One region of the Streptomyces sp. NPDC002520 genome, then DNA from elsewhere that is predicted to be linked to it. Evidence: riboswitches for the same ligand, from Rfam matches in the RefSeq annotation. Region 1 holds a riboswitch; each other region holds the start of a gene.

Region 1 (7,213 bases):
CGGCGGCGATGTGTTCCAGGAGGGTGGAGGCGACGCCGCGGCCCTGGTGGGCGTCCTGCACGAGGAAGGCGACCTCGGCCTCGTCGGCGGGTGCGGAGGCGGGCATTCCGTCGGCGCCGACGCGGTCGTAGCGTACGGTGGCGATGAACTCGCCGCCGATGGTGGCCGCGAGTCCCACCCTGTCCACGAAGTCGTGGTGCGTGAAGCGGTGGACGTCCTTGGCGGACAGGCGCGGGTACGGCGCGAAGAAGCGGTAGTACTTCGACTCGTCCGAGACCTGCTCGTAAAAACTGACCAGGCGGCCGGCGTCGTCGACGGTGATGGGCCGGATGCGCGCGGTGCCCCCGTCGCGCAGCACCACGTCCGCCTCCCAGTGGGCGGGGTACTCGTGCCGGTCCTGCCGGTCCGCCGGGGTCTGCATGGGCCCCAGAGTACGGCTCGCCAACGACAACGGCGCGAGGCAGTCTGTGGGGAACGGAAGCCGGACCGAGGCCGCGGTCCGGCGACACGCCCGGGTCGGACGAAGGTCCGCTCCGGGCACGCTTCACGGTATGGGAAACTGGTCTAGACAACCCTGGGAAACTGAAGGGCAGCATCACATGGCTGAGCGCCGCGTCAACGTCGGCTGGGCCGAGGGTCTCCACGCCCGCCCCGCCTCCATCTTCGTCCGAGCCGCCACGGCCGCAGGCGTCCCGGTGACGATCGCCAAGGCTGACGGCAACCCCGTCAACGCGGCCTCCATGCTGGCTGTCCTGGGACTGGGCGCCCAGGGGGGCGAGGAGATCGTCCTCGCCTCCGACGCCGAGGGCGCGGACGTCGCCCTGGACCGTCTGGCCAAGCTGGTCTCCGAGGGCCTCGAGGAACTGCCCGAGACCGTCTGAGCACCGACGCACGGAACGCGGAAGCCGCGTCGCCCTTTGCGGGCGGCGCGGCTTTCGTGCTTCACCGAAGGCTGCACGGACGACTTGACAGGAAATCGCGTAAATCGCGGACGCACGAGAATTCGGGCAGCAGAAATACACCCCCGCAGAATTACTCTTCTTTGTATACGGCGGCGATGTTAATGCCGTGGGCGCGACATGTTTACGGCATGTTGCGAAGTCCTCACGCGCCCCTGGCGGTCCGTGCCGCCGGAAAAGCGCAACCGGTGCGCGAGTGCCGCGCGCTCGGTGTGCAGCGCCGTGACCGCCCGCGCGCGCTCGCCGTCGCCGCGCGCCACCGCGTCCACGATGGCGCCGTGCTCCGCCCAGGACTCCACCGGGCTCGGCGGCGCGTCCACCGTGTACATCCAGGCGATCTTGTGCCGTAGCTGGGTGAGCGCCGAGGTCAGCGCCTGGCTGCCGCAGGCCTGGGCGAGCGTCTCGTGGAACCAGCCGCCGAGCGAGCGCAGATCCTCGCTGCGGCCCCGGTCGGCCCGCTCCTGACCCAGCCTGACCAGGCCGCGCAGCACCTTCAGGTGGGCCTCGGTGCGCCGCTGCGCGGCCCGGGCGGCACCGAGCGGCTCCAGCAGCAGGCGCATCTCCAGCAGGTCGGCGGCCTCCTGCTCGGTCGGCTCGGCCACGCACGCGCCGGCGTGCCGCCGGGTCACCACGAAGCCCTCGGCCTCCAGGGTGCGCAGGGCCTCGCGGACGGGGACGCGCGAGACGCCGTAGCGGCGGGCGAGGACTTCTTCGGTGAGGCGGCTGCCGCGCTCGTGGACACCCGTGACGATGTCGTCCCGGATCGCCGTGCACACCGAGTGTGCCGGAATACGCATGACCGACCTCCGTCTTAATCCCCGCGAAACGTCGACGATGGACGTCTGTTCAGTGACTGTATTCCAATCAGCGGGAATTTCCGACGGCGGGCCAGAATCCATGGATATTTTTTGGCCAGCCGACCGGGGAAGCGGTACGGGATACGGCGAAAGCCCCGACTCGGGTGAGCCGGGGCTTTCGGGGTGCGGTGCGTTTCGCGGGGCCGTCGCTTCAGAACGCCGTGCACTCCGTCGCTTCAGCACACCATGTGCTTCGGCATGCCGCGCGGGACCGTCAGACGGCCACGCCGTGCTTGCGGAGGTAGGCGACCGGGTCGACGTCCGAGCCGTACTCGGGGGTCGTCCGGGCCTCGAAGTGCAGGTGCGGGCCGGTGACGTTGCCGGTCGCGCCGGACAGGGCGATCTGCTGGCCCGGGACGACCCGCTGGCCCACGCTGACGCCGATGGACGACAGGTGACCGTACTGGGTGTACATGCCGTCGGCCATCCGGATCACGATCTGGTTGCCGTATGCCCCGCCCCAGCCGGTGGAGACGACGGTGCCCGAGCCGACCGCGTGGACCGACGTCCCGCTGGCCGCGTGGAAGTCGATGCCGGTGTGGGAGCCGGAGGACCACAGGGAGCTGCCCGCCATGTAGCCGGTGGAGACGTACGAGTGCGCGATCGGGGCGACGAAGGCGTTCAGGCGCTTGCGCTCCGCCTCGCGGGCGGCGCGGACCTTGGCCTCCCGTGCCTCCTTCGCACGCTCGGCGGCTGCCTCGGCGGCGGCCTCCTCGGCGGCCTTCCGCTCGGCGGTGGCCTTCTGGGCGGCGGCCTGCGCGTCGATCTCCTCGGCGAGCGTGTCGCTGACGGTGATGACGGGAGTGAGACCGGTCTGCTCGACGGAGTTCTCCGCGGCGACGGCGGGTGAGGCCGCGAGGGTACCGACGACGCCGGTGGTGGTGGTGAGGGCCGCGATGCCAGCCGCCTGAGCGGTGGTGCGCTTGACCCGGCCGGGCTTGCGATGCTTCCCGGAGGCGCACATGAACGCCATGAAGTGGCTGGTCCTTTCCTTCCCTCTCGCCTACCGGGTTAGCTGACGGGTTCGGAGCAGGAAGGTCTCCTACGGACTCCCTCGCTCACGCGCGGGCGTCCGATTCACCCCAGGGACTGCGGTTGGGTCCCCGGCTCCCCTGGCTCGCGCCGTACGGGGACTCGGCGATGACTGTCCGGTGCCGCGGGCGCGGCGCACTGCCTGACGAACAGCCCGGAAGACGCTAAAGGGGGCGGCTCGCGATGCCCAAACGGATCCGGGTTTTTGTAGCGCATCCCACAGAGCAGACAGGCAACCTCCATACCAATCCGGACATCTGGGGAACGTTGCCTCAGCACGCCGCAGAACAGCACGGGCCCTGACGACCCGTCGGTCGCCAGGGCCCCGTGTACAGCCCTGCGCGCGGCCGCACACGCGCGTGCGGCCGTCGCCGTGCTCCGCGGTCCCTACTCGGCGGCCACGACGGTGACTTCACCGATGCCGAGCGCCTCGACCGGCGCCTTGATCTGGGCGGCGTCACCGACGAGGACAGTCACCAGGCGGTCCACCGGGAAGGCGTTCACGACCGCCGCGGTGGCCTCCACGGTGCCGGTGGCGGCCAGCTGCCGGTACAGCTGCGCCTGGAAGTCGTCGGGCAGCTGCTGCTCGACCTGGTCGGCCAGCGTGCTCGCGACGGCCGCCGCGGTCTCGTACTTCAGCGGCGCCACCCCGACGAGGTTCTGCACGGCGACGTCCCGCTCGGCGTCGGTCAGGCCCTCCGCCGCGAGCGTGCGCAACACCGTCCACAGGTCCTCGAGCGCGGGACCGGTGTTCGGGGTGTCCACGGAGCCGCTGATGGCGAGCATCGAGGCGCCCCCAGCCCCTCCGGCGGAGGCGGGAGCCACAGAACGGAGGACCTGCCCGAAGGCCCGCACACCGTAGGTGTAGCCCTTCTCCTCGCGCAGGACCCGGTCCAGGCGGGAGGTGAGGGTGCCGCCGAGGCAGTAGGTGCCGAGCACCTGCGCGGGCCACACCCGGTCGTGCCGGTCGGGGCCGACCCGGCCGATGAGCAGCTGGGTCTGGACGGCGCCGGGCCGGTCCACGATGACGACGCGGCCGGTGTCGTCGGCGGACACCGGCGGCACGGGCCGCGGCGCGCCGGGGGTGCCGGTCCAGGCACCCAGGGTGTCGGCGAGCAGCTCGTCCAGGTCGGTGCCGGTGAGGTCGCCGACCACGACCACGGTGGCCGTCGCGGGGCGCACATGGCGGTCGTAGAAGGCGCGTACGGCGGCCGCGTCGATCTTCTCGACCGTGTCCTCGGTGCCCTGGCGCGGGCGGGACATGCGCGAGGTCGCCGGGAACAGCTCCTTGGAGAGTTCCTTGGCGGCCCGGCGGGAGGGGTTGGCCAGCTCGTGCGGGATCTCGTCCAGGCGGTTGCGGACCAGCCGCTCGACCTCGCTCTCGGCGAAGGCGGGCGCGCGCAGGGCGTCGGACAGCAGACCCAGGCCCTTGGCCAGGCGGGAGGCCGGGACCTCCAGGCTGATCCGGACGCCGGGGTGGTCGGCGTGCGCGTCGAGCGTGGCACCGGCGCGCTCCAGCTCGGCGGCGAACTCCTCGGCGGAGTGCTTGTCGGTGCCCTCGGAGAAGGCCCGCGCCATGATCGTGCCGACACCGTCCAGGCCGGCCGGCTCGGCGTCCAGGGGCGCGTCCAGCAGCACCTCGACGGCGACGACCTGCTGGCCGGGGCGGTGGCAGCGCAGGACGGTCAGGCCGTTGTCCAGCGTGCCGCGCTCGGGGGCCGGGAACGCCCAGGGCTTGGCCTCGCCGGGCCGCGGCTGGGGGTGGAAGTCCATCGTGGCGAGCTCGGTCACCGGTCCGTCTCCTCGTTGTCGTTCTGGTCGGCAGGCGCGACGCCCGCTTCCACGGTGGCCTCCGACTCCGGGTCCTCGCCGCGCCCCGCCTCCTCGGTGTGCTCGGCGGACTCGGGGGACAGCGGCTCGTAGACGAGAACCGCGCGGTTGTCGGGGCGCAGGCGGGCCTTGGCGATCTCCTGGACCTCCTCGGAGGTCACGGCCAGGACGCGCTGGACGGCGGTGAGGGCGAGCTGCGGGTCGCCGAACAGGACGGCGAACCGGCACAGTTCGTCCGCGCGGCCGGCGACCGTGCCGAGCCGGTCCAGCCACTCGCGCTCCAACTGGGCCTGGGCGCGCTCCATCTCCTCGGGCGTGGGGCCCTCCACGGCGAACCGGGTCAGCTCCTCGTCGATGGCGGCCTCGATGACGGGCACCTCGACGTCACCGGAGGTCTTCACGTCCAGCCAGCCCAGCGAGGGCGCGCCGGCCAGGCGCAGCAGGCCGAAGCCGGCCGCCACCGCCGTACGGTCGCGGCGTACGAGGCGGTTGTACAGACGGGAGGACTCGCCGCCGCCGAGGACGGTGAGCGCCAGGTCGGCCGCGTCGGCCGCGCGCGTGCCGTCTTGCGGCAGCCGGTAGGCGGCCATCAGGGCGCGCGACGGGACCTCCTCGACGACGACCTCGCGCAGCTGCTCGCCGATGACCTCCGGCAGGGAGCCGTCGCGGGGCTCGGGCTTGCCGGTGTGCGCGGGGATGGATCCGAAGTACTTCTCGACCCAGGCGAGGGTCTGCTGGGGGTCGATGTCGCCGACCACGGAGAGCACCGCGTTGTTCGGCGCGTAGTAGGTGCGGAAGAACTGGCGGGCGTCCTCAAGGGTGGCCGCGTCCAGGTCCGCCATGGAGCCGATCGGCGTGTGGTGGTACGGGTGGCCCTCGGGGTAGGCGAGGGCGGTCAGCCTCTCGAACGCGGTGCCGTAGGGCACGTTGTCGTAGCGCTGCCGGCGCTCGTTCTTGACGACGTCCCGCTGGTTCTCCATGGACTCGTCGTCCAGGGCGGCGAGCAGGGAGCCCATGCGGTCGGCCTCCAGCCAGAGGGCGAGCTCCAGCTGGTGGGCGGGCATGGTCTCGAAGTAGTTGGTGCGCTCGAAGCTGGTGGTGCCGTTGAGGGAGCCGCCGGCGCCCTGCACGAGCTCGAAGTGGCCGTTGCCCTTGACCTGTCCGGAGCCCTGGAACATCAGGTGCTCGAAAAGGTGAGCCAGGCCGGTTCGTCCCTTGACCTCGTGGCGGGAACCGACGTCGTACCAGAGGCAGACCGCCGCCACCGGGGTCAGGTGGTCCTCGGAGAGCACCACGCGCAGACCGTTGGCCAGCCGGTGCTCGGTCGCTGTCAGGCCCCCGGAGCCTGCCTCGGCCGTGGTCGTGTGACCCATGGGCATGTACGTCCCTTCGCAAGCGGAGGCGGTCGTCGAAACCGCGGTTTTCCTGCCGTTCCTGCCACTGTATGCAAAGCGTGCGGGACCTCGGCGAAGTTCCCGCGGACATACGCCCACAGCGGATCGCGTAGCCTGCGTCAGGCGTGCCGTCGATCGGTTCCGGGGCGCCGGGGGGAAGGCCTCCGGCGCCGGTCGCGTCTGCGGGGACCGGGTCGCGGCCCGGGTTGTCAGTGCCGCGGTCCACAATGGTCCGCGTCAGATCCGTCAAGCGCGAGCAGAAAACAGGAGGAGCCGGCAGCGATGGCCCGCCGCAGCACGAAGACCCCGCCGCCCGACGATTCGTACGAGGAGAAGATCCTCGACATCGACGTCGTGGACGAGATGCGTGGCTCCTACCTCGAGTACGCGTACTCGGTCATCTACTCGCGCGCCCTGCCGGACGCCCGTGACGGTCTCAAGCCGGTGCACCGCCGCATCGTCTACCAGATGAACGAGATGGGCGTGCGTCCGGAGCGGGCCTACGTGAAGTGCGCCCGTGTCGTCGGCGAGGTCATGGGCAAGCTGCACCCGCACGGCGACTCGTCGATCTACGACGCTCTGGTGCGCATGGCGCAGCCCTTCTCGATGCGGCTCCCGCTGGTCGACGGCCACGGCAACTTCGGTTCGCTGGGAAACGACGACCCTCCGGCCGCCATGCGGTACACCGAGTGCCGGATGGCCGAGGCGACGAGCCTGATGACCGAGTCGATCGACGAGGACACGGTCGACTTCACGCCGAACTACGACGGCCAGGAGCAGGAGCCGGTGGCGCTGCCCGCCGCCTTCCCGAACCTGCTGGTCAACGGCTCTTCGGGCATCGCGGTCGGCATGGCGACGAACATGCCGCCGCACAACCTGCGGGAGGTCGTCGCGGCCGCCCGCCACCTGATCAAGCACCCGAACGCGGACCTGGACGCGCTGATGCGGCACGTCCCGGGCCCGGACCTGCCCACCGGCGGCCGGATCGTCGGCCTGGACGGCATCCGGGACGCGTACGCGACGGGCCGCGGCACCTTCAAGATGCGCGCGTCGGTCTCGGTCGAGGCGGTGACCGCGCGTCGCAAGGGCCTGGTCGTGACCGAACTGCCGTTCACGGTCGGCCCGGAGAAGGTCATCGGGA
Region 2 (7,213 bases), on a different contig from region 1:
CCGCTGCCCGTGGCGCCCGGCCCCCCGGTCGTTCTGCTGCACGGCTTCATCGACAACCGCTCGGTCTTCGTACTGCTGCGCCGCAGCCTCGTGCAGCACGGCCGCCAGCGGGTCGAGTCGCTCAACTACTCTCCGCTGACCTGCGACATACGCACCGCAGCCGAACTGCTGGGCCGGCACGTGGAGGAGATCTGCGAGCGCACCGGCAGCGACAGGATCGACATCGTGGGACACAGCCTCGGCGGCCTGATCGCGCGCTATTACGCACAGTGCCTCGGCGGCGACCTGCGGATACGCACCCTGGTCACGCTGGGCACCCCGCACTCCGGGACCCGGGCGGTACCGCTGGCCAGCGCCCACCCGATCGTGCGGCAGATGCGCCCCGGTTCGGAGGTCCTGGAGGAACTGGCCCTGCCCGCTCCCGGCTGCCGTACGCGGTTCGTCAGCTTCTGGAGCGACCTGGACTCCGTGATGGACCCGCTGGAGGCGGCCTGCATCGACCATCCCGACCTGGACGCCCAGAACGTCCGGGTGTCCGGCATCGGACACCTCGCGCTGCCCGTGCACCCCGCCGTCGCGGCCGGGATACGCGAGGCCCTCGACGCCCCGCACCCCGACGATCTGCTCACCGGTGGTCTGACGGTGGCGTGAGGGGCGACGGGCGCCGGACCCACGGGCACCGGATGCCGACTTGAGAGTCACCCGGTGCCTGCGTGACAGTCGCGGATACCCGCCGAGGACCGGTCAATCGATGCCGCCCGACAGCCCGCCGACGGCTCACCGACCCCCCGCAGGCACCCGTCCGGCACTCGCCCGACGTCGAACATTCATCGAACACAAGGGCAAACTCGCGTCCACCACCCCCCGAAACACGGTCGAATGCCCGTTTCCGGTCCACGCGAAACCGGCCGAAGATTGTCGCGCCCGCGTACCGCCGGGTACAGTCACCGCACTGCTCTGGCAGCCCCTGTTGTCGAGGCGAAAGAGAAGTTGGTGAACGACCGTCACCCGTCGGGGACCATGACCACCCCGGGTCCGGCTTCCGACGCCTCCTCCGCGCACTACGCGTCGTACGGAGCGCAGGAAGCCCACTACGACGACCTCACCACGTACGGCGGTTACGACGCCGGCGGTCCCGCGGCGGGCACGAACGGCACCGGATCCTTCGACACCGACCCGCTCTTCGGCGGCTTCCCGGGCGAAGCGCAGACCACCGGCTCCTACGACACCACGCAGTGGCAGACCGGCACCGCCCAGCACCACGCCGCCTACGACCCGTACGCGGCCCAGCACCATGCCGCCTACGACTCGGGCGTGTACGACGCCACCGCCTGGACGGTGCCCGCGCAGCCCACGGGGAACGACATCAGCGGCCAGTGGGACGCGAGCGCCTGGCTCCAGCCCGAGCAGGCCCCCGCCGTGGACCCGGCCCAGCAGTGGTACTGGGACGCCCAGTCCGTCGACACGGGCGCGTACGACGCCACGCAGTGGAACTCCGACAGCACGGCCGTCGAGCACGAGCAACTTGCCGAACCGTTCGACCAGTCGGCCACGGCCACGTTCGAGCAGGTCGGCGACCCGCACGCGACCGGCGCCTTCGAGCACACCCCCTACGAGGACGCTTCTTACGAGAACGCTTCCTACGAGGACTTCGCCGAGCCGGCCCTGGAAGAGGACGAGTTGGGCGCCACGGGCGAGACGCTCGCCGTTCCCGACCTGCTCGACGACCAGGAAGAGGCCGCTCCGGAGCGGTCCGCGGGCTCGCGCAGCGCCTCGCGCTCCCGGCGCCGTACGCCTGCCAAGCGCTCCGCGCTGCTGACCATCGCGGTGCCCTCGGCCTGCGTGATGGGGGTCGCCGGGATCGCCGCCGCCTCCGTCGGCCACCTGACCGACGACGGCAAGGACACCAACGCCACCGCCTCGGACGCACAGCCGGTCAAGCCGTCCGTCGCCAACAGCAAGCTGGACACCCAGCTCGAGAAGGTCTCCGCGGGCGCCGACGACTTCGCCGACCGGGCCAGCCGGACGCAGGAGCGCATCGACCTCAGGACGCAGCAGGCGCTGGAGAAGAAGAAGGCCGCCGCGGAGGCCGCGCTCAAGGAGCGGCTGCGCCCCAAGTTCGCGCTTCCGGTCCTGCAGCGCGGGCTCAGCGCCTACTTCGGGCAGGCGGGTGTGAACTGGATGTCCGTGCACACGGGCATCGACTTCCCCGTCTCGTACGGCACCACCGTGTTGTCCGCGACCGACGGCGTCGTCTCCACGAAGTGGAACAGCGCCTACGGCAACATGATGATCGTGACGGCCAAGGACGGCACGGAGACCTGGTACTGCCACCTCTCCAGCTACCGCGTCGCCGCCGGTACGGTCGTCAAGGCCGGCGAGCCGGTCGCCTACTCCGGCAACTCGGGCAACTCCACCGGTCCGCACCTGCACTTCGAGGTACGACCGGCGGGCGGAGCAGCCGTGGACCCGCTGCCGTGGCTGCGCAGCCACGGTCTGGACCCGACCTGAGCAACTGACGACGCGAGCCCCCGCCTCACCCGGCGGGGGCTCACGTCGTTCGGCTGTCCCTACAGCTTTTCCACCGGCGCGTACCGCAGCAGCAGCCGCTTCGGCTTGCCGTCCCCGAAGTCGATCGTGGCCTGGGCCTTGTCGTCCGTGCCGGCCACCGCGACGACCGTGCCGAGCCCGAACTGGTCGTGGGTGACCCGGTCGCCGACGGCCAGGGAGGCCACCGGCTTCTCGGAGGCGCGCCGGGTGGCGAACCCGGACGCGCCCGCCGCCGACGAGCGCGAGCGGGACGAGGAGAGCGACGCGGCGATCCCGGAGGTCGGACCGGAGGACTTGGTCGCGGGCGCCCCGGTCCGCTTCCACGCGACGTGGGCCGGCGGGATCTCCTCCAGGAAGCGGGAGGGCGGGTTGTACGACGGCTGGCCCCAGGCGCTGCGCATCGTCGACCGCGTGAGGTAGAGCCGCTCCCGCGCGCGCGTGATGCCGACGTACGCCAGGCGCCGCTCCTCCTCCAGCTCCTTGGTCTGGCCGAGGGCGCGCATGTGCGGGAAGACGCCGTCCTCCATGCCGGTCAGGAAGACGACCGGGAACTCCAGGCCCTTGGCGGTGTGCAGGGTCATCAGCGTGATGACACCGGAGCCGTCCTCGTCCTCGTCGGGGATCTGGTCGGAGTCGGCGACCAGGGCGACCTTCTCCAGGAAGTCGGCCAGCGTGCCCTGCTCCCCCTCCTCGCGCTCCTGCTCGAACTCCAGGGCCACGGCGGCGAGTTCCTGGAGGTTCTCGATGCGGGTCTCGTCCTGCGGGTCGGTGGAGGCCTGAAGTTCGGCGAGATAGCCGGTGCGTTCGAGGACGGCCTCCAGGACGGTCGCCGGTCCGGCGCCGGACTCCACGATCGTCCGCAGGTCCTCCATCAGCGTGTTGAACCGCTTGACCGCGTTGGTGGAGCGCGCGGCCATGCCGTATGCCTCGTCCACTCGCTTCAGCGCCTGCGGGAAGCTGATCTTCTCGCGCTGGGAGAGGGCGTCGATCATCGCCTCCGCGCGCTCGCCGATGCCCCGCTTGGGGACGTTGAGGATGCGGCGCAGCGGCACCGAGTCCTCGGGGTTGGCGAGGACGCGCAGGTAGGCCAGGACGTCCCGGACCTCCTTGCGCTCGTAGAAGCGGACGCCGCCGACGACCTTGTAGGGCAGGCCGACGCGGATGAAGACCTCTTCGAAGACACGGGACTGGGCGTTGGTGCGGTAGAAGACGGCGACGTCGCCGGACTTGGCCTCGCCCGCGTCCGTGAGGCGGTCTATCTCGTCGGCGACGAACTGGGCCTCGTCGTGCTCGGTGTCGGCGACGTAGCCGACGATCCCCGCGCCCTGGCCGGCGTTGGTCCACAGGTTCTTCGGGCGGCGGGACTCGTTGCGCTCGATGACCGCGTTGGCGGCGGACAGGATGGTCTGCGTGGAGCGGTAGTTCTGCTCCAGCAGGATCGTCGTCGCGTTCGGGTAGTCCTCCTCGAACTGGAGGATGTTGCGGATGGTCGCGCCCCGGAAGGCGTAGATCGACTGGTCCGCGTCACCCACGACGCACAGTTCGGCGGGCGGGAGGTCGTACTCGTTCGGAGGGGCTTCGGAGGCGCGGTCGCCCGTGCCGACCAGCTCGCGCACCAGGGCGTACTGGGCGTGGTTGGTGTCCTGGTACTCGTCGACCAGGACGTGCCGGAAGCGGCGGCGGTAGTGCTCGGCGACGTCCGGGAAGGCGCGCAGCAGGTTGACCGTCGTCATGATCAGGTCGTCGAAGTCGAGCGCGTTGGCCTCGCGCAGCCGCGACTGGTAGAGCGCGTAGGCCTGGGCGAGGGTCTTCTCGAAGCCGTCGGTCGCCTGGGCGCCGAAGTCCTCCTCGTCGATCAGCTCGTTCTTGAGGTTGCTGATCTTGGCGCTGAAGGACTTGGGCGGGAAGCGCTTGGGGTCGAGGTCCAGGTCGCGGCAGACCAGGGCCATCAGACGCTTGCTGTCGGCGGCGTCGTAGATCGAGAAGGACGAGGTGAAGCCGAGCTTCTTCGACTCACGGCGCAGGATGCGGACGCACGCGCTGTGGAAGGTCATGACCCACATCGCGTTCGCGCGCGGGCCGACGAGCTGCTCGACGCGCTCCTTCATCTCGCCCGCGGCCTTGTTGGTGAAGGTGATCGCGAGGATCTGGCCCGGGTGCACGTTCCGTTCGGCGAGCAGGTGGGCGATGCGGTGGGTCAGCACACGGGTCTTGCCGGAGCCGGCGCCGGCGACGATGAGCAGCGGGGAGCCGGCGTGGACGACCGCGGCGCGCTGGTTCTCGTTGAGCCCCTCCAGAAGTGCCGCCGCGTCGAGGGCGGGCCGGGGGGCGCCGTCGCGGTAGTACCCTCCCCCACTCTCGGCTCCGCTCGAGCGGGGGGACCCCCACCGGTCCGGCGGCACGTCGAACTTCCCGCCGAACAGATCGTCCGGAAGCGGCTCCGGAGCATGATCGTCCTCGGGCGGCGGCGGGGGTTCCCCCTCATGCCCGCGAGGGGTCTGGAGGTCCGCCAGGAAGCTGTCGTCAAAGAGGCTGCTCATCGCTCTCCGAGTCTAGGGCGCCGCACCGACAACAAGTCGCCGCATCGGGAACATGGCCGCTTCGGCAGACAGTTGATCTTCCCGGTCCCGGTGCGGTCCTCCGGGGCTCGGGCGGCCGCCAAGTCCTCACCCAGCGGAATCACCTCGTGACTCGGGAGCGTTCCCACGACAAGGTCACGAAAATGTATCGGACATATGGTGCACCAACCTTCACACGAGTCACACGAGTTGGCTAGGTTGCCCGTCGGGCCGCACGCCCGTTTCCGGCGAACGTCGCCGGGTCGCGCGGCCTCCGCCGAGTCCATCGCGTCGCTGCACGGCGCACGGAGCCGGGGACCCACCGTTCCCTGGGGTGAATCGGCCCACGTTCCACCCGGGACGAGAGCCGTAGGGCAAGCCTTCCGAACCACCCGCCCGAACCCGACAGCTAACCCGGTAGGCGGCACACGGAAGGAGTCGCCTCCCTTGGCGTCGCACCGCAAGCCGCGTCCCGCGGGCACACTCGGAGCGGGTCTCCGCACCCCCATGCTCGCCACCGCCGCCCTCACCTCAGTGGCCGTGTTGTCCCAGCCGGCCGGCGCCGCCCCCTCTGCCGGCGGGAAGCCGAGCGTGGAGGAGGTCGAGAAGAAGGTCGACGACCTCTACCGCCAGGCGGAGTCCGCGACCGAGAAGTACAACGCCGCCAAGGAGCGGGCCGGTAACCAGCGCAAGCGCGTCGACACCCTGCGCGACGACGTCGCCCAGCGCACCGACCGGCTGAACCAGGCGCGCGAAAAGCTGGGCACGTTCGCCGCCGCCCAGTACCGGACCGGTGCCGCCGCGCCCGAGACCGCCACCTTCCTGCTCGCCAACGACCCGCAGGACTACTTCGACCAGAGCCAGCTGATGAACCGGCTGACGTCACGGCAGAAGATCGCGGTCGACGACTTCGTCACCGAGCAGTCCGCGACCATGAAGAAGCGCCGGGAGGCCGCCCAGAGCCTCCAGACCCTCTCCGAGTCGCAGCAGGAGCTGCAGACGGCCAAGGCCACCGTGCAGAAGAAGCTCGCCTCCGCGCGCGATCTGCTGTCCAAGCTGACGGCCGAGGAGAAGGCACGGCTCGCGGCGATCGAGCGGCAGAAGCAGGAGGAGGCCGCACACAAGGCGGCGGAGCTGGCGAAGAAGCAGGCGGCGCAGGAGGAGGCCGCGCGCAAGGCGGCGGCGCAGGAGAAGGCGCAGCAGGACAGCAGCTCGTCGACGTCGGGCGGTTCGTCGAGCTCCGGCGGCTCGTCCACGTCGGGCGGTTCGACGTCCGGTGGTTCGACGTCCACCGGGACGTCCACCTCCAAGGCCGACAAGGCGCTCGCCTTCGCCCGTGCCCAGATCGGGAAGCCCTACGTGTGGGGCGCGACCGGCCCCGGCTCGTACGACTGCTCCGGCCTGACCCAGGCCTCCTGGAAGGCCGCCGGCGTGAGCCTGCCGCGCACCACCTACGACCAGGTCAACGCGGGCACCACGGTCTCCCTCTCCAACGCGCAGCCCGGAGACCTGATCTTCTTCTACGACGACCTCAGCCACGTCGGCATCTACATAGGCAACGGCATGATGATCCACGCCCCCAAGCCCGGCGAGTACGTCCGCGAGGAGTCGATCTACTACGCCGGCGGATCGATCATCCACAGCGTGGTGCGTCCGGCCTGACCGCGCGCTACTTGGCTTCGCTCCAGGTCCTTCTCGGGCTCCACGCGCGCGTGGAGCCCGCACAGGGCACGCGCGCGTAGCCACGCTCTACCATCGGGCGCATGATCGGCGTCTCGGCTCTGCGCGCGTGGTGGACGGAGTGTCCGCCGGCGACGGGGGCCGCCGTGATGGCGACCGGAATCGTGTCGGTCGGCCTGCACCTGGCGGGCGCCGGGACGCCGTCCCTGATCGTCCTGGTGCCGGCCTGCGTCGCCTGGGTGGCGCCGGCCGCCGCCTTCGTCGTACGGCTGGTGCGGCATCGGCGGCGCTGGGCGGCCGAGGCACGGAGCCTGGGCGCGCTCACCGCCGTCGCGTTGCTCGCACTCGACCTGGCCTGGTGCGTCGTCCTGGTGGTGACCGAGGTGACGCACCCGCGGCTGCGCTACGACCTGCGGCGGTGGGCG
Region 3 (7,213 bases), on a different contig from region 1:
CTGCTTCAGATTTGAAGCAGGTTTCCGCGGAGACACTACCTCTGCTTTAAAGTTGAATCAACTGGCCGGTGGGGTGAGTTACGAGCAGCCCCTGGACGAGCGCCGGAGCCAGGGGACCTCGTCCGGTGCGCTGCGTGCACCGTCCTCGCCCTCCAGCGCCCCCGCGATGCTGGTGCAGATCTCCTCCAGCTGACCCACCTGCTCCGGCGTGAGCCGGTCGAAGAGGGTCGCGCGCACCGTCTCCACGTGCCCGGGTGCCGTACGCTCCAGCACGGCCATCCCCTCGCCGGTCAGCGCCGCGATGCTGCTGCGCTTGTCCTGGTCGCATCCCTCCCGCCGTACCAGTCCGTCCCGCTCCAGCCTGGTCACCGCGTACGTCAGCCTGCTGCGCGTGATCTTCAGCGCCTCGGCGAGATCGGTCATGCGCAGCCGCCGGTCGGGCGCGTCGGAGAGGTTGGCCAGCACGGAGTAGAACAGGTGGGGCATGCCGGCGTCCTGCTGGAGCTGCCGGTCGATCGCGTCCTCCAGGAGCTGGGAGGCGGCGATGTAGGCGCGCCAGGCGCGCTGCTCCTCGGGGGTGAGCCAGCGGGTCGTCATGCGGCCAGTGTAAGTTTGTTTCAAACTTGAACCAAGCCGCCCGTCCTCATCACTCCCGGGGAGTCCGCGCCGATGCCGTACCCGTACGTCCTCCTGTCCGCCGCCGTCTCCCTCGACGGCTACCTGGACGACACCGGCCCCGACCGCCTCCTGCTCTCCGGCCCGGCCGACTTCGACCGGGTCGACGAGGTCCGGGCCTCGGTGGACGCGATCCTGATCGGCGCCGGCACCATCCGCGCCGACAACCCCCGCCTCCTCGTCAACGCGCCCGAGCGCCGCGCGGCCCGGCGGGCGCAGGGCAAGCCGGAGTACCCGCTGAAGGTCACCGTCACCGCCTCCGGCGACCTCGACCCTGACGCCAGGTTCTGGCACACCGGCGGCGACAAGCTCGTCTGCACGACGGACAAGGGGGCCGAGCGGGCCGCCCGCGTCCTCGGCCGGACCGCCGACGTGGTCTCCCTCGGCCCGGACCTCGACTGGCGCGCCCTGCTGGAACACCTCTACGACGTGCGCGGCGTACGGCGCCTGATGGTGGAGGGCGGCGGCACCGTCCACACCCAGCTCCTGCGGCAGGGCCTCGCCGACGAGCTCCAGCTGGTCCTGGCACCGCTGTTCGTCGGCGACCCGGCGGCCCCACGCCTGTTCGGCCCGGGGGCGTACCAGGCCGGACGGCTGCGCCTCGTCGAGACCCGCCGCATCGAGGACGTCGTCCTGATGCGCTACGAGCCCACCGCCCCCGGCGCCGGCCCGCTGCCCACCGCCGCCGACCACCACTGGCTGCGCACCGCCTGCGAGCTGGCGGCCCTGTGCCCGCCCTCGTCCACGGCCTTCAGCGTCGGCGCGGTGGTGGTCGCGGCCGACGGCACCGAACTGGCGCGCGGCCACTCGCGCGAGGGCGGCGACCCCGTCGTGCACGCGGAGGAGGCGGCCCTCGCCAAGCTGGACCCCGCCGACCCGCGCCTGCCCGGAGCCACCGTCTACAGCAGCCTGGAGCCCTGCTCCCGGCGCGCCTCCCGCCCCGCCCCGTGCGCCGAGCTGATCCTGCGCGCGGGCGTGCGCCGGGTGGTCACGGCCTGGCGGGAGCCGGACACCTTCGTGACGGCGGCCGACGGCGCCGGGCTCCTGGCGGGCGAGGGTGTGGACGTCGTCCTGCTCCCGGAACACGAGGCCGCGGCGAAGGAGCCGAACGCGCACCTGCTGCCCTGAGGGCCACCTCACGCAAACCCGTGCGCTGAGCACCCCGAACATGACGTATGCTTGAGACACAACGACGCGGGGTGGAGCAGCTCGGTAGCTCGCTGGGCTCATAACCCAGAGGTCGCAGGTTCAAATCCTGTCCCCGCTACTGAAGGCTCAGGGCCGGTATCCAGCAATGGATACCGGCCCTGAGTGTTTTCCCGGTGTTTCCCCCCGGTTCCGGGCGTCCGCCGCCCCCCGTGCACGCCGTAGTGGCGTACCTCACACCAGATCATCCGCTCGGTCCACACCGGTCGCCCGCCGCCCCCGGCCCCACCACGCTGTATCTACGTCGATGACACGGGAGACGAACGGTGGGCCCAGGTGAGATGGAGGAGAACACCTACGCCCGCGCCTGCGGCAGGCTCCCCGGGGACCCCGTCCCGGACCCGGGCCCCGGCGAGGACCCCGGACCCGCGCCCCGGGACCGGATGTGCCGCCCCACCCTGCGGACGCTCGCCCGCGCCCTGCCCGCGCTCCTGATCACCGTCGGGATCGTCTACGACCTGTTCACCCCGCCCGCCCTCACCGCCGTCCCGTTCTTCACGGCCGCCCCGCTGATCGCCGCGCCCCTGTCCTCGCTGCGCACCACGGCCCTCACCGGCCTCGCCACCGTGCTCGCCGCCCTCCTCGTGCACTCCCGCTACGCCCTGACGGACGCCGGCGCCGTCACCGAGGCCGTCACCGTCGTCACGGTCGCCGTCCTCGCCCTCGTCATCAACCGCGTCGTACGCCGTGGCGACGAGCGGCTCGCCTCCGCCCGGCAGATCGCCGAGGCCGCTCAGCGCGCCGTCCTGCCCGAACCCGCCGCGCGGATCGGCGGATTCGACATCGCGGCCCGATACGAGGCGGCCCAGGAGGGCGCGTTCATCGGCGGCGACCTGTACGCGGTGCAGGACAGCCCGCACGGCGTACGGCTGATCGTCGGGGACGTGCGCGGCAAGGGCATGGGGGCGGTCGCCGCCGTGGCCGTGGTGATCGGGGCGTTCCGGGAGGCCGCCGAGCAGGAGGCCACGCTGGAGGCGGTGGCCACGCGGCTGGAGCGGGCGCTGGCCCGCGAGGACACCCGGCGGGAGGGGCCCGACGCCTGCGAGGGCTTCACCACCGCCGTGCTCGCCGAACTCCCGCACGACGACAGCGTCGCCCGCATCCTCAACCGCGGCCACCCGCCGCCGCTGATGCTGCACTCCGACGGCACCCTGCGCGCCCTCACGGTGCACGAGCCCGCCCTGCCGCTCGGCATGAGCGACCTGGGGCTGTGGCCGGACCGCGCGTTCGAGACCGATTTCCCGGGCGGCTCCACCCTGCTGTTCTACACCGACGGCCTGTCCGAGGCCCGGGACGCCCACGGCCGGTTCTACGACCCCGCGCGCCGCCTCACCGGACGCCTCTGCCCGGACCCGGGGAGCCTGCTCGGCCGGCTCGCCGCCGAGGTGCGGCGGCATTCGGGCGGCGGGATGGCGGACGACATGGCGCTGCTGGCCGTACGAAGACCCCCGCGGCACCACGCCGCCGACCGTGACCGCCGTACGGCGACGGCCTCGCCGGACTCTCACTCACGGTGATCGGGTGGCAGCCCTCCGCATAACATCTGAGTCACCATCAAAAAGTGCGTGACTCCTGAACGTGGACCAACTCGCCCGTTTTCCGCCGTTCCTGACGCGTACGTCCACCCCGGAGAGTGTTAAGGATCAGCTTGAACGGCTTGGAATCTGGCGCCCGGGTCTATTAACGTTCGATAACGCAGCGCGGTCGTCCCAGCCGTCACAAGAGGCGGCTCCGTGCGCACACGCCGAATCTCGCAAGGGAACCGGGGAACCACCACCTTGGGGTGAATCACGCGGACGCCGTCGTGAACTGCTTGACTCACGACCGGTATACGCGCGTAGGAGACCTTCCTGCTCCGAACCCGTCAGCTAACCCGGTAGGCGAAGGAAGGAAAGGAGTACGCCCGCGTGGCGTCCAACCGCCCTGCCCCAGAAGCCCCGTTCGTGCCCGCTCAGCGAGATCCCGAGACCTTCGGTTACGGCGGTCCCGGCCCCGAAGAGGGTCCCTGGGAGGAGTGGAACCCCACCGAGGAGTCCATCCGCCCGGTGCGCGGCCGGCACCGCGTCGCCAAGCAGCGCGGCGGACTCGCCCGCAGCTCCACCGTCCTCGGCGTCGGTGTCATCGCCGCCGTCGGTGCGGGCGGCATCGCCAGCGCGAACACCGGCAAGCCGCCGGTGTCCATCTCGCTGCCCGACCACCTGCCCTCCATGGACTCCGTCGAGCACCTGTTCGACGACTCCTCCGGCGCGCCCAAGGCCACCACCGCCTCCCTCACCAACGTCGGCGTGACCTCCGCCGACAGCGCGAAGGGCGCCGACGCGGGCGAGGCCCTGCGCAACCGGATCATGGCGCAGGCCGAGCAGCAGCAGAGCAAGGCCGACAGCCGGGCCGAGGACAAGGCCGCCGCGGCAGCGGCCGCCGCCGCCGAGAAGGCCGCCGCCGACGCGGCCGCCAAGGCGAAGAAGGAGGCCGCCGCCAAGGCGGCCGCCGCGAAGGAGAAGGCGGAGGCCGAGGCCAGGAAGAAGGCCGAGGCGGAGCGCCTGGCCGCGCTGGCGCGGCAGTTCAAGCTGCCGGTCGTCTCGTACACCATCACCGGCACCTTCGGTCAGCCCGGCTCCATGTGGTCCTCCGGCTACCACACCGGCCTCGACTTCGCCGCGCCCACCGGCACGCTCATCAAGGCCGTCCACGGCGGCACGATCACCGAGGCGGGCTGGGCCGGCGCCTACGGCTACCGCACCGTCCTCACCCTCGACGACGGCACCGAGCTGTGGTTCTGCCACCAGTCCTCGATCACCGTCTCCGCCGGCCAGAAGGTCACCACCGGCGAGGTCATCGGCCGCGTCGGCGCCACCGGCAACGTCACCGGCCCGCACCTCCACCTGGAGGTCCACCCCGGCGGCCAGTCCACCGGCATCGACCCGGCGGCGTGGCTGCGCGGCAAGGGTCTCACCCCCTGAGCGGCCACTGACCCGCTCCCGGCCCACGCCCGGTCGTTCGCGACCGGGCCTCGGCCGGTTCTGATCCCCCCATGACCGGCCCCCGGCGGCCCTGGCGGCATCCCCCCGACGTCAGGGCCGTCGGCGCGCCCGGCCGCCCGGGTGCGCCTTCGCCGCCCGTGTGAGCCCGGCCGGCCGGGCAAGTCCCGTCCTCCGGGCAGGTCCCGCTCTCGGGCAGGTCCCGTTCTCCGGGCACGCACGTGGTCCGTCCGGGCGTTTTCACCCACTCTTCGCAGGAACCCGGAATGGGTGGGGCGGAAGTGGCAGTTGAACTGAAACATGACTGCTTCACATTCCCCTCTGCGCAAGCTCGGCTCCTCCGACCTCGAGGTCTTCCCGCTGGCCCTCGGTGGCAACGTCTTCGGCTGGACCGCCGACGAGGAGGCCTCCTTCGCCGTCCTCGACGCCTACACGGCCGCCGGCGGCAACTTCGTCGACACCGCCGACTCCTATTCGGCGTGGATCGAGGGCAACAAGGGCGGCGAGTCCGAGACGATCATCGGCAAGTGGCTCAAGGCGCGCGGCAACCGCTCGGACGTCGTCGTCGCGACCAAGGTCAGCCAGCACCCGGAGTACATGGGCCTCACCGCCGCCAACATCAAGGCCGCCGCCGACGCGTCCCTGCGCCGCCTGGACACCGACTACATCGACCTCTACTACACGCACTTCGACCAGCCCGAGGTGCCGGTCGAGGAGATCATCGGCGCCCTCGACGAGCTGGTGAAGGCGGGCAAGGTCCGGCAGATCGCCGCCTCCAACATCACCCCCGAGCGTCTGCGGGCCTCCCTCGACTTCTCCGCCCGCGAGGGCCTGGCCCGCTACGTCGCCGTCCAGCCGCACTACAACCTGGTCTCCCGCGACACCTACGAGGGCCCGCTGCAGGACCTGGCCGCCCGCGAGGGCCTGGCCGGCATTCCGTACTTCGCCCTCGCCTCCGGCTTCCTCACCGGCAAGTACCGCCCCGGCACCACGGTCGACAGCGCCCGCGCCGGCTCCGCCGCCCAGCACCTCGAGACCGAGCGCGGCCAGAAGGTCCTCGCCGCCCTGGACGAGGTCGCCGCCGCCCACGAGGCCCCCGTCGCCACGGTCGCCCTCGCCTGGCTCGCCGCCCAGCCGACCATCGCGGCCCCCATCGCCTCCGCCCGCACCGTCGACCAGCTCCCGGCCCTGCTGGGCGTCGCCGGCCTCCACCTGACGGACCAGGAAGTGAACCAGCTGACGCAGGCCTCGGCCTGACCGGGACCCCCCGCCGCGCCGCCCCCGTACCGGTACGGGGGCGCGGCACCCTGCGCGGCCCGAAGGCCTACGACCGGTACGGGTTGTACGCGGGATAGGGCGCCTGGTACGCGGGATAGGGCGCCGCCGCGTAGCCGTACCAGTAGGGGGCCGGGGCGCCGTGCACCGGGCGGGGCGGCGCCACAGCGCGGGAGGCGTACTCCAGGGACGGGCGGGCCACCTGGCGCCGCTCCCACAGCGCGCCCAGCAGTTCCCGCTCGCGGGTGATGAAGTCGGCCCCGGCCTTCCCCCGGCGCCCCCGGTGGCGCAGGAACGCGAGCGAGGTGGCGTACGCCTCGTACTGGGCCACCGCCCGCGCCGCCGGCCGTCCCCCGAAGTGCCGGCGGGCATGGTCGCGGGCCATCCGCCGCGCCCGCATGGACCCGAGGACGAACGGCTCGGCGGGACCCAGCCAGCCGGCGTACACGTACGCCGTCAGCTCTTCCCGCACGGTCCGCAGCTCCCGCTGCCGCGTCCACACCGCGAGCCAGGTCAGCAGGCCGAACGCGGGCACCATGAACGCCCCGTACACGGCGAAGAAGCCGTACTCGCCGAAGGTCGAGGAGCCGTTCCAGAAGGCGTGCATGCTCATCGCGAGCAGCAGCCCGCCGAGCGGAACCAGCACGCGCCGGGCGGTCCGGCCGTCCGCGGACAGCGCGGCGATGCCGAAGCCGATGCCGGTGAGCACGGTGAACAGGGGATGCGCGAACGGGGACATCACGACGCGCACGAAGAAGGTGGCGGCGGTGACGGAGGCGATGCCCCCGCCGCCGGTGAGCTGGTCGGTCCCGAAGGCCGTGCCCAGGTAGAGGATGTTCTCGGTGAACGCGAACCCGGTCGCGGTGAGCCCCGCGATCACGACCCCGTCGATGATCCCGGTGAACTCGCGTCTGCGGAACAGGAAGACCAGCAGCACGGCCGCCGCCTTGGCGGACTCCTCCACTATCGGCGCTATCACCGTCGCGCCGAGGGTGTCGGCGCTCCCGGGGTCGGCGGTGGCCGTGACGATCCACTTGGTCGCGAAACTGTTGGCGACGATGGCGATCAGCGCCGCCGCG

What was found. Region 1 has a riboswitch for cyclic di-AMP ahead of ACWD5D_RS00535 (M23 family metallopeptidase). Riboswitches for the same ligand answer to the same signal wherever they lie in the genome.
Region 2: another riboswitch for cyclic di-AMP. It lies ahead of ACWD5D_RS12850 (NlpC/P60 family protein); the one in region 1 lies ahead of ACWD5D_RS00535 (M23 family metallopeptidase).
Region 3: another riboswitch for cyclic di-AMP. It lies ahead of ACWD5D_RS08135 (M23 family metallopeptidase); the one in region 1 lies ahead of ACWD5D_RS00535 (M23 family metallopeptidase).

The regions. Positions count from the first base shown of each region.
Region 1 is NZ_JBSFXG010000001.1:124,821-132,033, reverse strand. It holds gene ACWD5D_RS00550 (bifunctional acetate--CoA ligase family protein/GNAT family N-acetyltransferase) at 1-421, opposite strand, end outside; gene ACWD5D_RS00545 (HPr family phosphocarrier protein) at 600-881, shown strand; gene ACWD5D_RS00540 (GntR family transcriptional regulator) at 1,061-1,756, opposite strand; gene ACWD5D_RS00535 (M23 family metallopeptidase) at 2,031-2,789, opposite strand; cyclic di-AMP (ydaO/yuaA leader) riboswitch at 2,802-2,966, opposite strand; gene ACWD5D_RS00530 (M16 family metallopeptidase) at 3,236-4,639, opposite strand; gene ACWD5D_RS00525 (M16 family metallopeptidase) at 4,636-6,057, opposite strand; gene ACWD5D_RS00520 (DNA gyrase/topoisomerase IV subunit A) at 6,355-7,213, shown strand, end outside.
Region 2 is NZ_JBSFXG010000007.1:69,989-77,201, reverse strand. It holds gene ACWD5D_RS12865 (esterase/lipase family protein) at 1-651, shown strand, start outside; gene ACWD5D_RS12860 (M23 family metallopeptidase) at 994-2,511, shown strand; gene pcrA (DNA helicase PcrA) at 2,571-5,090, opposite strand; cyclic di-AMP (ydaO/yuaA leader) riboswitch at 5,391-5,547, shown strand; gene ACWD5D_RS12850 (NlpC/P60 family protein) at 5,556-6,770, shown strand; gene ACWD5D_RS12845 (SLAC1 family transporter) at 6,872-7,213, shown strand, end outside.
Region 3 is NZ_JBSFXG010000003.1:458,112-465,324, forward strand. It holds gene ACWD5D_RS08115 (MarR family winged helix-turn-helix transcriptional regulator) at 79-597, opposite strand; gene ACWD5D_RS08120 (dihydrofolate reductase family protein) at 670-1,803, shown strand; tRNA gene ACWD5D_RS08125 (tRNA-Met) at 1,869-1,942, shown strand; gene ACWD5D_RS08130 (PP2C family protein-serine/threonine phosphatase) at 2,163-3,398, shown strand; cyclic di-AMP (ydaO/yuaA leader) riboswitch at 3,614-3,779, shown strand; gene ACWD5D_RS08135 (M23 family metallopeptidase) at 3,789-4,841, shown strand; gene ACWD5D_RS08140 (aldo/keto reductase) at 5,160-6,116, shown strand; gene ACWD5D_RS08145 (PrsW family intramembrane metalloprotease) at 6,184-7,213, opposite strand, start outside.